DNA from 2 places in the Variovorax sp. P4_D9 genome. Region 1 is predicted to be linked to the other one. Evidence: predicted binding sites of a transcription regulator. Region 1 holds the regulator's gene; the other holds the start of a gene.
The links. Region 1 encodes FliA, which starts transcription of late flagellar genes. Its sites were predicted from a motif close to CTAAAGTTTNNNNNNNNNNNGCCGNTA; they were not measured.

Region 1 (6,636 bases):
GGCAACGGCCGCCGCCGGCTGGGCCTGCGCGCCGACATGGACGCGCTGCCGATCGACGAGGCCACCGGCCTCGGCTACGCCAGCTGCAATGCCGGCGTGATGCATGCGTGCGGCCACGACGGCCACACCGCGATGCTGCTGGCCGCCGCCCGGCATCTGGCCGAGCGGGGCCGCTTCTCGGGCACGCTGAACCTGATCTTCCAGCCGGCCGAGGAAGGCGGCGGCGGCGCGCTCCGGATGATGAACGACGGCCTGTTCGACAAGTACCCCTGCGATGCGATCTTCGCGATGCACAACATGCCGGGCATTCCGCAAGGCCGCCTGGTGCTGCGCGAAGGCCCGGCGATGGCCTCTTCCGACTACGCGACGGTCACGCTCAACGGTGTCGGCGGCCACGGCGCGATGCCGCACCGTGCGGCCGACCCGGTCGTCGCCGCGGCCAGCATCGTGATGGCGCTGCAGACCGTGGTGTCGCGCAACGTCGACCCGCTGCAGGCGGCCGTGGTCACGGTCGGCGCGATCCACGCCGGCAAGGCCAACAACGTGATCCCGCAGCAGGCGACGCTGGAGATCAGCATCCGCGCGCTCGACCGCGAGGTGCGCACCACGCTCGAGCGGCGCGTCAAGGCGCTGATCGCCGCCCAGGCCGAGAGCTTCGGCGTCACGGCGCGGATCGACTGGCGGCCGGGTTATGCGGTGCTGGTCAACACGCCGGAGGAGACCGCCTTCGCACGCGAGGTGGCGCTCGAACTGGTCGGTGCCGACCAGGTCACGCTGCAGGGGCCGGCCGTGCCCGGCAGCGAGGACTTCGCCTTCATGCTCGAGAAGCTGCCGGGCTGCTACCTGTTCATCGGCAACGGCGACGGCGACAGTGCCGGCGCCTGCATGGTGCACAACCCGGGCTACGACTTCAACGACGACAACGTGGCGATCGGCTCGGCCTACTGGGCGCTGCTGACGGAGCGCTTCCTGGTGGCCTGAAGAAAAGCGCTCCTCAAGCGCGGAACTGCTTGGCCGCAAAGGCCCAGACCATCCGGGATGCATCCGGACCGAGCCCATCGCTGAACAAATGCCTGGCGGCTCCGCCGCTCCACGCGTGGCCCAAGCCGCTCACGTCCACGAGGGTTGCCACCGTGCTTCCCTTGCGCTTGAAATCGGTCACGTTCGTCGCATACCTCTTGCCTCTCTGGACAAGGCGGGGTTTGCTCGATACCGCCCCTGAAGCGTCGGCCCATGCCTGGACCGCGGCAACCCCATTGCTCGGTGCCACCGTCTTGTCGCCGCCCCCGTGTATCACCATCAAAGGGGGCCATGACGCGCCCGCCGCCACCGGCGCCGTCGGCAGCGGCTTGGTCGCCCGGTGACCATGCATGGCACCCAGCGCCGACAGGGTGGAGTGCGCCGTACCAGGAGGAATGCCGGAATGCATGACCACCGCCTTGAAGCGCTCGGGATGCCGCGTCACCAGCAGCGCCGCCATGCTTGCGCCGGCGGACAGTCCCGCAACGGCCACGCGCGCGCGGTCCGCGGCGTACATCACGCTCACCTGGTCGATGGCATTCATGATCAAGGCCGCCTCGCCGTAGGCACGGCCGGAAGACGTGTCGAACCAGTTCCAGCAGCCCTGCGGATTGGAGAGGCGGTCCTGTTCCGGATAGAGCACCATGAAGCGCTCGCGGGCGGCGACCGCGTTCATTCGGGTGCTGGTGGCGAAGGTCTTGGCGTCCTGCCCGCAGCCATGAAGCATCACCATCAAGGGAAGCTTTTCGCCGAATCGAACGCCCGGCGGTCGATACAGCCGGTACTTTCGCATGCCCGTGGGCCCAAAGGCCGTACCCGCGAGCCATTGACCGTCGCCGGGTGGCGGCCGCCGCTTTTCGAGCGTCGGCTTGAGAACCCGAGTGGCGGAGCGCGTGTTGGCGCGCAATGCAATGCGAGTGAAGGAGGCGATGCTGCGCCCAAACAATTTGGCCCAGGCAGAGGTCTGTCGTCGTTTGGCCATTTCTTTCTTTCAGGGGTCGCTGGCGAATGAACACGGTATGCGACCAATGGCCGCAATGTGAAGCTTGAGGCGCGAGTTCATCGGCCACCTAAGCGTCGAGCCCGTTGTCGCGTGGTTGCTTTCCTACGCCGCTCGGGTCGCGTGCAAGCACCGCGCGGGCCAGCGGCAAGTCGCCGGCACCATCAAGCTCGACTCGCGTCTTCGAATCGAAGCCCGACCCCCTGGGGAAAACCAGCATCGTCATCGCATGAAGAGTGCAACCGGCTCAGAAGAGATGGCGCAAGCCCAGGTCGTAGCCGTTCGCGCTGTTGAGCATCGTAGACGCCGCGCCCAAGCCGGCAATTTGGCGAGCCGAACTGCATCGCCGGAATCCGCCGTAGCTATCAGCGCTCCGGCGCCGCCCTGTCGGTCCCGAAATACACGGCCGCGAGCTCCTTGGCGCGGCGCAGCCCCTCGTCCGTCAGGTAAACCGACTCTTGCCGGCCGTGAGGTTCCGTGATGAAGCCCTTTTCATGAAGACCATCCATGGTTGCGAAGTCATAGCGCTTCCACACACGTCCGTTCTCGAACTCGAAGACGCCGAGCAACGCTAAGACTGCCTCTTCGACCTTGACCATGTCATATTTCATGGCGTTTCCCCTTGGCGACGGTGGACCCTCTGGACGGGCTCAGACGGCCTGCGGCCGCTGCGCACGGCGACAGTTCGACCTCACGATGGTACTTTGATCAACCGGCGGTGTTTCCGCCAGGGGGTCCGCCCCGGGTGGGGATTCCTACGGGCTCAACTCCGCGCACTGCTGGGGCGGGCTCACATCATCGACGTGGTCCGTCAAAGCGGTCGTTGATCAACGATCACTACACGGCCTTACCCGTGCCGAGGGCATCGGGTGGCCCCCGCAGCGAAATAATGGAGGCGGCGAAGCCGGGGGACATTCGCGGAGGGGGCCACCCGATGCCCTCGGCACGCGCCCCTCACGCACGGCCCGCGCGACAGAGCTTCAACGTTTTCCGCGCCCGTTCCGTCGATGAGGACGCCCTAAAGAAGATCCTTCAGTCGCGCCCGCAACCGGCTGATCGCCTGGCTGTGCAACTGGCAGACCCGGCTCTGGCTGACTTCCAGAATCGCGCCGATCTCGCGCAAGTTGAGCTCTTCCTCGTAGTACAGGTTCAGCAGCAGCTGGTCGCGCTCGGGCAAGGCCGAGATCGCGTCGATCAACTGGTAGCGGAAGCCGCTCTCGAGCAGCTGTTCGAGCGGATCGTCGCCGGCACCCTGGCCCTTGCGGGCCTGCTGCGCGTGCATGTCGAGGAACGGATTTTCCGACTCGCCCTTCGCGAAGTCCTCGACATAGACCAGCTGGCAGCCCTGGATCTCCTGCAGCAGCGACTGGTAGGCCTCCAGGTCCATCTTCAGTTCCTTCGCGATCTCCCCTTCTGTCGGAGATCGGCCGAACCGGTGCTCGAGCACATGGATCGCCTTCTCGACCGCGCGCGCCGACTGGCGCAGGCCGCGCGAGCCCCAGTCGCTGGCACGCAGCTCGTCGAGCATGGCGCCGCGGATGCGTTGGCTGACGAAGGTCTCGAACTGCGCGCCCTTGTTGTCCTGGTAGCGGCCCGATGCATCGAGCAGGCCCAGCATGCCGGCSTGGATCAGGTCGTCGAGCTCGACGCTCGCCGGCAGCTTGGCGATCATCTGCAGCGCGATGCGCCGCACCAGCGGCTGGTGCTGCTCCAGCAAGTGAGACTTCTCAATGGTGCCCTGTGCGGTGTACACGTGCGGTCCTTTGTTGCTTGACGGTTGTTCGATTCGTTCGCTCAGGCGATGGCCGTGTTCGGCATCGGCGTCGCCCGAAGGGGCGGCAGGCCGATGCGCGGCCCTCCCGGCGGCATGGCAGTGGATCGCGGGACGTGCCCGCGAGCGACGGCGGTGCGCCAGGGCCAGCCGCCCATGTCGACCGCGACACGGCGGAAGTCCACCGCCGCCGAGCTGGCCGGGAAGGCCTCCACCACGGTCTGCCTCAGCCGCCGCGCGTCCGCCAGATGCGCATCGGCGCGCACCCAGCCGGCCGCCTCGAGCGACACCGCGAGATAACGCCCGCCGGTGCTGGCGAGGTTGTGGGTGATCCGTTGCGCCTCCTCGACGCCGGCCACGCCCTCGACCAGGAAGCGCAGCTGCTTCAGTCCATGCGCGTAGTGCAGCCGCTTGATGCCCGCGTAGGCCGCGGTGATCGAGGCCGCGTTCGGCCGCAGCACCAGCAGCAGCTCGTCCGCCAGCCGGGCCAGCGACGACAGCCGGCCCTCGGCGTCGATCTGGGCGTCGATCAGCACCACGCCGCCGGGGCACAGCAGCCTCGGATCGATCTCGGCATGCCGATCGCCGAGCGGCGCCGGCAGCACGCCGACACCGCAGTCGGCGCGGGCGATCGCGCCTTCGCGGGTCAAGCGCCGATCGGCGACATCGGCCAGGTCGCCGAGCGGGTCGATGGCCCAGGCGGCGCAGATCGCCGCCGCCGTGCCGCCGTGTTCATCGAGCACCAGCACGTCCTTGCCCTGATGGACCAGGGCCGCACCCAGGTTCATGGTGGCCTCCGAGGCGCCACCGCAGGGTTCCATGCCGGCGACGGCAACGACGCGCGTGGGCGTGTGCGCCAGCAGGCGCCGCAATCCATCCGCCTGATCCGCAACCAGCTTGCTCATGCGTCGCTCCTCAACCTTGTTGCTCCAGCACCCTGGGCTGCCGGGCCGGCGCGGTGCTCTCGGTGCCGAGCGCCTCGAGCAGCATGAAGAGCTTGTCGACACCGACGAACAGTGCGTTGCCGGTCAGCGGCCCGCTGGATCGCACCGGCCGCCCGGCGAGCTGGTTCAGCAGCATTCGCGTTCGATCGGCCCACTCGCCCTTCGCCTGCAGCAAGCGCCAGACGGTGGTGCTCACCTGGCCGGCGATCAGCAGCCGCTTCATCATGTCGGGGTCGCCGAGCTCACCCATGCCGCCGATCAGCTGCACGCCCTGGCGCAGCAGGCGGAAGCAGGGGTCGGCCTCGGCCGCCCAGCCCTGCCATTGCGCGAGTTGCAGCGCGCTCACCGCGTGGCCCAGGTTCGACAGCAGGTAGCTCTGGGCCAGGATATTCTGGCCCCGCGCATCGAGCACGCGCGTGACCACGCAGCGCAGCCGGGGCAGCGCACGCGGGTCGATGACGGCCGAGGGGCTGAGCCTCAGCAGCACCTCGGCCTGCGCCTCGCACTGCAGCGCGGGCTTGCCGCGGAACATCACCGCACGCGCCTCGCCGAATGCGAGGCCGAGCCGCGCCAGCTTGCCCGGTGCCTCGGTCACGGGATCGACCACCGCGGTCGAGCCCGGTGCCCGCGCCAGCCAGCGCTGGCCCTGGGCCTGCCATTCCACCATCGACTCGATGCCAGGCAGCCGGAGCAGCACATGCACCAGCGTGCGGCCGAGCGACTGCTGCCGCAGCCACTGGACCTGGCGCAGGCCCTGCCGGCGCCGGGCCTCCATGCCCGCACCGACGGCCGCCGTCGACAGCCACTGGTTGGGCGCCGCCAGCGGCAGGCCGTTGCGGTCGGACAGCAGCAGGCTGCCCTGGCATTCGTAGGCGTCGCCGCCCTCGTTCGAGCGCAGGCCGACCTGTCCCGAAAGGGCCAGCGCATGGGCATCGCAGCCGGCGGCAATCTCGCTGCGCGCCTGCACCAAGAGGTCCTCCAGCACCGACTTCTGGCCGATGGCCTCGTCGCCCGCGTTGCGCCATAGGCGGCGCGCAGCCTCGAATCCGATCTGCGCCCCGGCCAGTGCGCCGGCGGCGGTCGCAAGCTCCTGGGCATCGTGCGCCATGGCCCGGATCAGATTCTGGTATTGCAGCCGCAGGCGGTCGGTCTCGGCCCGCGCCTGAACGACCTGGGCCGACGGCGCAGCACCGGCGGGCTCGTCCTGCATGTCGACCTCGGCCGGCACGAACAGCGCGTTGTGGCGGCGCGGCTGGAACACGCTCCCGACCAATTGCGAACGATCGGCCAGCATCAGGTTCTCGGGCACCTTCTGGCCGCTCGAGATGTAGTGCACCGGCAGCCGATGGCGAATCACCGTGTCGATCAGCGCGCCCGGGTGTGTGGCCTCGTCGACCTTGGTGAAGATGCAGCCCGCCAGGTCATTGCCGCCGCCGCTGTGGCGATAGGCGTGCACCACCTCGTTGAGCGTGTCGCCATGGCTGGTCGCATTGAGCAGCAGCAGCCGCTTGACCGGGCGATGGCTGTTGCACAGCATCGCGATTTGGTCCGACACCGATCGATCGCGCTGGCTCATGCCGACCGTGTCGATCAGCACCATGTGTTTGTCGCGCAGGTCCTGCAGCACCAGGTACAGGTCGGCGGCGTCCTTCACGGCGAACACCGGGACGTCGAGGATCTGGCCGTAGATGCGAAGCTGCTCGTAAGCGCCGATCCGGTAGCTGTCGGTGGTCACCAGCGCCAGCTTGTCGGCGCCGAAGCGCATCACGCAGCGAGCCGCCAGCTTGGCGGTGGTGGTGGTCTTGCCGACACCGGTCGGGCCCATCAGCGCATAGACCCCACCCTGCGCGAGCAAGGCATCCTCGTCCTCGTGCACCGGCACGGCACGGATCAATTCGGCG
Region 2 (7,195 bases), on a different contig from region 1:
TCGTTCTGCAGGATGTCCTCGAGCAGGTTGCTGGCGCGGTCGTCGCCGAGCGCCTTCTTGAGCACCGCGCGGATGTAGCTGCTCGAGCCCAGGTGCAGCGCCGAGAGCTGCTCGGTCTCGTGGCGGAACTCGGACAGCACCGCGTTGAGCTCGTCCTTCGAGACCGAGGAGAGCTTCGCCATCGCGAGGCCCAGGGTCTGGACCTCGCTGGTGGCGAGGTGCGCCAGCGCCGCGGCGGCGCGGTCTTCACCGAGGGCCATCAACAGGATGGCGCTCTTGCGGGTTCCGTTTTCACTGATCATGGGTGTTCATCCAATGCTGGATCAGCGTGGCGACCAGCTTGGGATCCTGGTCGGCGAGTTGATGGGCGTAGTCGAGGTCGACCTTCTGGCGCAGGGCCTCGCGCTGGCGCAGGGCTTCCTCGGCAGAGATCGCCGGTTCTTCCGGTTGCTTCGGCGCGTCGCCGGCGGCGACGGGCTCGGACACGGTCGGTGCCGGGGCCGGCGGCGGCGCCAGGTGCTTGCGCAGCAGGGGCCGCAGCACCGCGAACCAGGCGAACAGCGCCAGGAAGCCGAGCAGCAGATACTGGCCCAGGCTCTTGCCGAGTTCGAGGTTGTCGCGATCGCGCCAGAACGGGACTGCGGCGGCGGTCGGCTCCTTGTTGTCGTCGGCGAAGGCGCTGTTCACCACGTTGAGCGAATCGCCGCGCTCCTGGCTGAAGCCCATCGCCTCGCGGGCCAGGTTGCGGATCTGCTCGATCTCGACCGGCGTCAGCGCCCGCAGCCTGCTCTTGCCGCTGCCGTCGCTCGCGTCCATGTAGTTGACCACCACCGCCACCGACAGCCGCTTGATGCCGCCGGCGCCCTGCTGCACGTGGCGGATCGAGCGATCGAGCTCGTAGTTGGTCGTGACGTCCTTGCGCGAGTTGCTGGGCCCGGTCGAATGCGAGCTGGTCGCCACTGCGGCGGTGTTCGCGGCACCGTTGGCGGTCGGGGCACCGGGCGTGCCGGGCCGCGGCGCAGTCGTGATCGGCGCGCTCGGAGTGCCGGGCGGCTGGTTCGACAGGGCGCCGGGCACGCCACCGGGCGGCGTGCCGCCCTGCTGCAGCGATTCGCTCGACTGCTGGCTGCGCATGGCGGCCTTGCCGGGCTCCTGGTTGGGCTTGTACTTCTCGTCGGTGTTTTCCATCACCGAGAAGTCGATGTCGGCCGCGACCTGGGCGCGAACATTGTTGGCACCGACGATCGGCTGCAGGATCGTCTCGATGCGGCGGATGTAGCCCTTCTCGATTTCCTGCACGTACTTGAGCTGGCTCACGTCCAGGCTGCGGGCGCCGCTGTTGGCCGCCGACAGCAGGTTGCCGCGCTGGTCGACCACCGTGACCGCCTTCGGGTCGAGCTCCGGCACGCTGCTGGAGATCATGTGGACGATCGCGCTGACCTGGCCCTCGTCGATGCTGCGGCCGCGCTGCAGGGTCAGCACCACCGAGGCCGAGGGCTTCTTCTGCTCGCGCACGAACAGCGAGGGCTTCGGCAGCGCGAGGTGCACCCGCGCCGATTCGATCGTGCCGACCGATTCGATCGAGCGCGCCAGCTCGCCTTCGAGCGCGCGCTGGTAGTTGACCTGCTCTGCGAACTGGCTGGTGCCGAACTTCTGGTTGTCCATCAGTTCGAAGCCGACGCCGCCGGCCTTCGGCAGGCCCTGGGCGGCGAGCTTGAGCCGCACCTCGGGCACCTTGTCGCCGGCGATCAGGATCGCGCCGCCGCCTTCGGCGAACCTGTATGGCACGTTCATCTGCTGCAGCGACGCGATGATCGCGCCGCCGTCGCGGTCCGAGACGTTGGTGTATAGCACCTTGTAGTCGGGGCCGCGGTTCATCAGCGTGAACGCGGCCACGGCGGTCACCAGCACTGCGGCGCCGATGACGATCGGCAGCTTCGGCTGGGCCCGCAGGCGCTCGAGCAGCGCGGGGAGCGAAGACGCCGCGGGCGCGTCGATCGCGGGTGCCGTCGAACTCATGCGCGGGTTCCCTCGCTGGCCGGTGCGCCGGGAAGGTGCGTCGTCATGCGGAGGAAGTGAGGTTGTTGTTCAGAGGTCATGCCGTAGGCCGCTGAAGTCGTCAGCGGGCTTGTCGTTTCGCGGTTGATTGTGAGGAGCCGTAACAAATTCGATGGACCGAACAACGGGGGCTTTAGCCGTCTGTTGGCGGCTTGTATCGGGGTCTTCCCTTGCTACGCTGAAAGGACGACGGAGCGCCTGGGCGCTTCTAAAGCAACACCAAAGTAAACAAGGAAAGCCATGTCGATTGCTGCCATCGAATCCGTCCTGCAACAGATGCGGGCCACCGCCGTGCAGGCCGGCTTCTCGCCCGCTGCCGCCGCGCCCACCGAGAGCGGTGGCTTCGCCGCCGAGCTCAAGCGCTCGCTCGACAACATCAGCGGCGCGCAGACCAAGGCCTACGGCCAGGCCGAGTCCTTCGAGCTCGGCAAGCCGGGCATCGCGCTGAACGACGTCATGGTCGACTTGCAGAAGGCCAACGTGGCCTTCCAGACCGGGCTCCAGGTGCGCAACCGACTCGTAAGCGCCTACCAGGAAGTGATGAGCCTGCCGGCTTGACTCCGAAGGGTCGTGGACGGGGCCGGCGAATATTTGGGCCGGGCCCTAAAGGTTTCCGAGGGCGTGCCGATAACTGATCCAACGATGGCTTGAGTCTCACGGTGGGAGCGGGTCCAGCGTTACGGCCTTGGCCGGAGTCCACAACCTTTGTCAACAGGAGTCGAAAATGGCGTCAGTCATCAATACCAACAGCCTCTCTCTGCTCACGCAGAACAACCTGAGCAAGTCGCAGGCTTCGCTGAACACCGCGATTCAGCGCCTGTCTTCCGGCCTGCGCATCAACAGCGCCAAGGACGATGCTGCCGGCCAGGCCATCGCCAACCGCTTCACGGCCAACATCAACGGCCTGACGCAGGCACAGCGCAACGCCAACGACGGCATCTCGCTGGCGCAAACGACCGAAGGCGCGTTGACCGAAGTCAACAACAACCTGCAGCGCGTTCGCGAACTGACCGTGCAAGCCGCCAACGGTTCGAACTCGCCCTCCGACCTGAAGTCGATCCAGGACGAAATCACCCAGCGCCTGGCGGAAATCGACCGCACGTCGGCGCAGACCGACTTCAATGGCGTGAAGGTGCTCTCCGCTTCGGCCAAGCCCCTGACGGTGCAGGTGGGTGCCAACGATGGCGAAACCATCAAGATCAACCTGCAGGAAATCAGCTCCACGACGCTCGGCATGCAAGGCTTCAACGTGGCCGGCCCGGTCGCGACGGCAACGACCGCTTTCGACGGCGTGACCGCAGCCTCCACCGCTGACAAGCCCAGCGCCGCCCAGCTGCAAGCCGCTTATGGCAGCACCACGGCCGTCACGCTCACGACCGTGGCCGAAAAGACCACCGACACCCTGTCGACGGCCCTCGGACTGGCCGCGGGTGGCGCCACGCTCACGGGCAATGCCGTGACCGACAAGAACGGCAACATGTTCGCCGAAGTCGCGATCACGCCCGCATCGGCTGGCGAGGCGTCTTCCCTGGTGAACCAAGGCTTCACCGGTGCTGCCAGCGGTACCACGATGTACCGCTACGTCGCGCTCGACCCGGCATCGGCCGACACGACGACCACCGCGGGCACTGCCGCATTCACCGTCGACACGTCGAAGATCACCGCCAACAGCCTGCAAACCGGCTCGACCGCCAGCCCGCTGGCCGCCATCGACGCAGCGCTGAAGAAGGTCGACGACCTGCGCAGCTCGCTGGGTGCAGTGCAGAACCGTTTCGACTCGGTGATCTCGAACCTCGGTACCTCGATCACCAACCTGTCGTCTTCGCGCTCGCGCATCCAGGACGCCGACTACGCGACGGAAGTGTCGAACATGACCCGCGCCCAGATCCTGCAGCAAGCTGGCACCTCGGTGCTGGCGCAGGCCAACCAGACCACGCAAGGCGTGCTCAAGCTCCTGCAGTAATCCGGGCCAAGGCGCCGACGCCTCTCCGCGTGGGAGGGCGTCGGCCGGTGCAGGCGCTCCGGCGCCTGCGCTGTCCTCTGCAGCCTGGCAACTCCAGGCCGCGGAGGACAGCGAATTCATGTGCATGAGCCGCGAGGCTTCAGAAGTAGGCAGGAAAACATCACATCATGACCATCAGCAGCCTCGGCGTCGGATCGAACCTCGACCTCAGCACCTTGCTCACGCAACTTCAGACCGCCGAGAGCCAGCCGCTCGTCGATCTGCAATCGAAGCAGACCAGCTACACCACCAAGCTGACCGCCTACGGGCAGATCTCGAATGTGCTGGGCGGACTCAAGTCGGCTGCCACGGCACTCGCTTCGCCGGCGCTGTTCCAGGGCGTGAAGGCCGGCTCCAGCAACACCAGCATGCTGACCGCCACCGCGGACGGCACCGCCGTTGCCGGCAGCTACGCGATTAACGTGACGCAACTGGCGCAGGCGCAGGCCTTGGTCACGGTGGGGCAGGCAAGCGCGAAGACGGCCATCGGCGTCGGAACGGTCACGATCGATTTCGGAACCATCGCCGGCGGCACGCTCGATGCGACGATCGGCAAATACACCGGCTCCAGCTTCACCCCGGATGGGACGCGCACCGCGACGCCCATCACCATCGACGCCAGCAACAACTCGCTCGAGGGCATCCGCGATGCGATCAATGCGGCAAAGGCCGGTGTGACGGCCAGCATCGTCAATGACGGCAGCGGATCGCCGCAGCGCCTGGTGCTGTCTTCGACGCAGACCGGTGCCGCGTCCAGCATGAAGATTTCCGTCACCGGCGATGCGGCGCTGCAGACCCTGCTGGCCAACGATCCTGCGGGGACGCAGAACCTGACGCAGACGCTGAGTGGCCAGGACGCCAAGCTGACCGTCAATGGCATCGCCGTGTCGAGTGCCAGCAACACCGTCAAGGAAGCGATTCAGGGCACCACGTTGAGCGTGGCGGCGATCGGGACCACCAGCGTCAACCTGTCGACGGACACCGCATCGGTGGCCGCGGCGATCGGCAGCTTCGTGCAGGCCTACAACAACCTGCAGGCGACGGCGGCGAATCTCACGGCCTACAACGCGACCACCAAGACCGGCGCTGCGCTGCTGGGCGACTCCACATTGCGCAACCTGCAGACCAAGATCCGCCAGGCGCTGACCACGCCGCAGGCCGGTGGACCGAACGACATGAAGGTGCTTTCCGAGATCGGCGTGTCCTTCCAGAAGGACGGCACGCTGGCCATCGATTCGACCAAGCTGAACACTGCGCTCTCGACGAAGCTGGACGGTGTCTCGAGGTTGTTCGCCAACGCGACCGACAGCACGGCCGGCTATGGCAACCAGCTCAGCACGCTCGTGAGCGGCATGACCTCGACTGGCGGTGTTCTGCAGGTGGCGACGGCCGGCGTCAATACGACTCTCAAGCAGCTGGATGCGGACTACACGGCGATGTCGTCACGCGTGAGCGACACGGTGGCGCGCTATCGCACGCAGTTCCAGCAACTGGACGTGCTGATCAGCAGCATGAACAGCACCATGAGCTATCTCACGCAGCAGTTCAATGACATCAACGCGACGAGCAGCAGCAGCAAGTAAGACCAGGATCGGAACCGCGCATGTACTCCCCGCACACTTTCAGGACTGGCGCCCTCGCGTACGCACGTGTCGGCGTGGAGACCAGCGCCATGAGCGCCTCGCCGCACCAGCTCATCTGCATGCTGTTCGATGGCGCCAAGTCGACCATCGGCATGGCCCGCCACCACATGTCGAACGGCGACATCGGGCCCAAGGGAAACGCCATCTCCAAGGCGATCGACATCGTCGACAACGGCCTCAAGGCCGCACTCGACGCCAAGGCCGCGGGCCCCGAAGGCGAGGCCCTGGTGGCCAACCTGTCGGCGCTCTACGGCTACATCATCCAAAGGCTTCTCTATGCCAACCTGCGCAACGATACGCGGGCGCTCGACGAAGCCGATGGCCTTCTCGAAGACATTGCATCGGCCTGGCGCGAGATCGACGCCGGCCCGGCGCGCGCATGACGCGCCCGGCGAACAACACAGGGGACAACATGGCGACCAGGAGTGAAGTCGTGCATTGCTACGGGCAGCTGGCCTCGGGCGTTGCGCTCATGGCGGAGCTGGCCCGCTCCAAGGAGTGGGGCCGCCTTCCCGCGCTCGAGGAGCAATGCGCGGCGATCGTCGACCGGCTCAAGGTCCTGGTGCCGCTGGAGCCGCTGGAGCCGAGCCAGCTCGAAGAAACGCTGCGCCTGATCGAGCGGATCCGCGCCGACCAGGACGAGGTCTGCGGGCTGGTCAAGCCGCAGATCGAGCAGTTGATCGCCCACATGAGCTACCTGCAGCAGCGGCGCAGCCTGGGCAAGGCCTACGGGCCGCCGCACTGAAGCGCGGGAGCTGGCCATGAGTGGACTCACCGGACTGATCGACGCGCTGCTCGCCGTCAAGGCGTCGCCGCGGCTGGATGTGCTCGCGATCAAGGCCGAAGCCCAGATCGGCGCGCCCGGTGCGGTGGCGCAAGTGCTCAGGGTCGAGAACGACGTCCGCCTGCCATCGAAGGCCGCGCTCGACCGCGTGCTGCCCGGAGGGCCGACCAGCCTGCCGGGCGCAGCGGCGCATCAGCCTCCGGAGCGCGAGGCCGAACTGTCGGTGGCGGCGCGCGTCATTAGCGCGGTGCTGGCCGATCTCGAATCCGATCCCGGGCCGGTGCGCGGCGTTGCGCCGGCCTGGCCGTCGCGGCTGGCACCTTCGGTGCCCGAGCTGGCGCGCGCGCTGGCGCAGACCGTGAATCACAGCGGCCTGTTCTACGAGTCCCACCTGGTCGAGTTCGCGTCCGGCACCCGGCCGCTGGCGCAACTGTTGCAGGAGCCGCAGGCGCAGTGGGCCACGCCGCTGGCCGCGCAGCGCGCCGTCGAGCCGCTGGTGCCTCCGGCCGTCGCGGCGGGCGCTGCGACGACTACGTCGTCGCTTACGCCTGTCCTGGGCGAAGGGGTGCCGGCGCTTGCAATGCCCGTTGCCGCCGCCGCTGCTGCGCCCGCGGCTCCCACGGATGCCGCCAGGCTGCAGGCCACCTACGCACGCGGCGAGGCCGCGCGCCCTGAGCCGGGGGGCGAGCCGGACGGGGCTTCCGACAG

Region 2: AC1DY5_RS32515 (FliC/FljB family flagellin) is a predicted target of FliA. The motif match lies at 2,662-2,688, and genes of this name have one in related genera.

The regions. Positions count from the first base shown of each region.
Region 1 is NZ_JBFUIU010000088.1:1,616-8,251, forward strand. It holds gene AC1DY5_RS12490 (M20 aminoacylase family protein) at 1-981, shown strand, start outside; gene AC1DY5_RS12495 (extracellular catalytic domain type 1 short-chain-length polyhydroxyalkanoate depolymerase) at 995-2,002, opposite strand; gene AC1DY5_RS12500 (DUF6429 family protein) at 2,386-2,631, opposite strand; gene AC1DY5_RS12505 (RNA polymerase sigma factor FliA) at 3,039-3,773, opposite strand; gene AC1DY5_RS12510 (MinD/ParA family ATP-binding protein) at 3,815-4,696, opposite strand; gene flhF (flagellar biosynthesis protein FlhF) at 4,707-6,636, opposite strand, start outside.
Region 2 is NZ_JBFUIU010000398.1:1,022-8,216, forward strand. It holds gene fliG (flagellar motor switch protein FliG) at 1-302, opposite strand, end outside; gene fliF (flagellar basal-body MS-ring/collar protein FliF) at 292-2,019, opposite strand; gene fliE (flagellar hook-basal body complex protein FliE) at 2,299-2,616, shown strand; gene AC1DY5_RS32515 (FliC/FljB family flagellin) at 2,783-4,021, shown strand; gene fliD (flagellar filament capping protein FliD) at 4,186-5,643, shown strand; gene fliS (flagellar export chaperone FliS) at 5,664-6,086, shown strand; gene AC1DY5_RS32530 (flagellar protein FliT) at 6,116-6,448, shown strand; partial or broken gene AC1DY5_RS32535 (hypothetical protein) at 6,465-7,195, shown strand, end outside.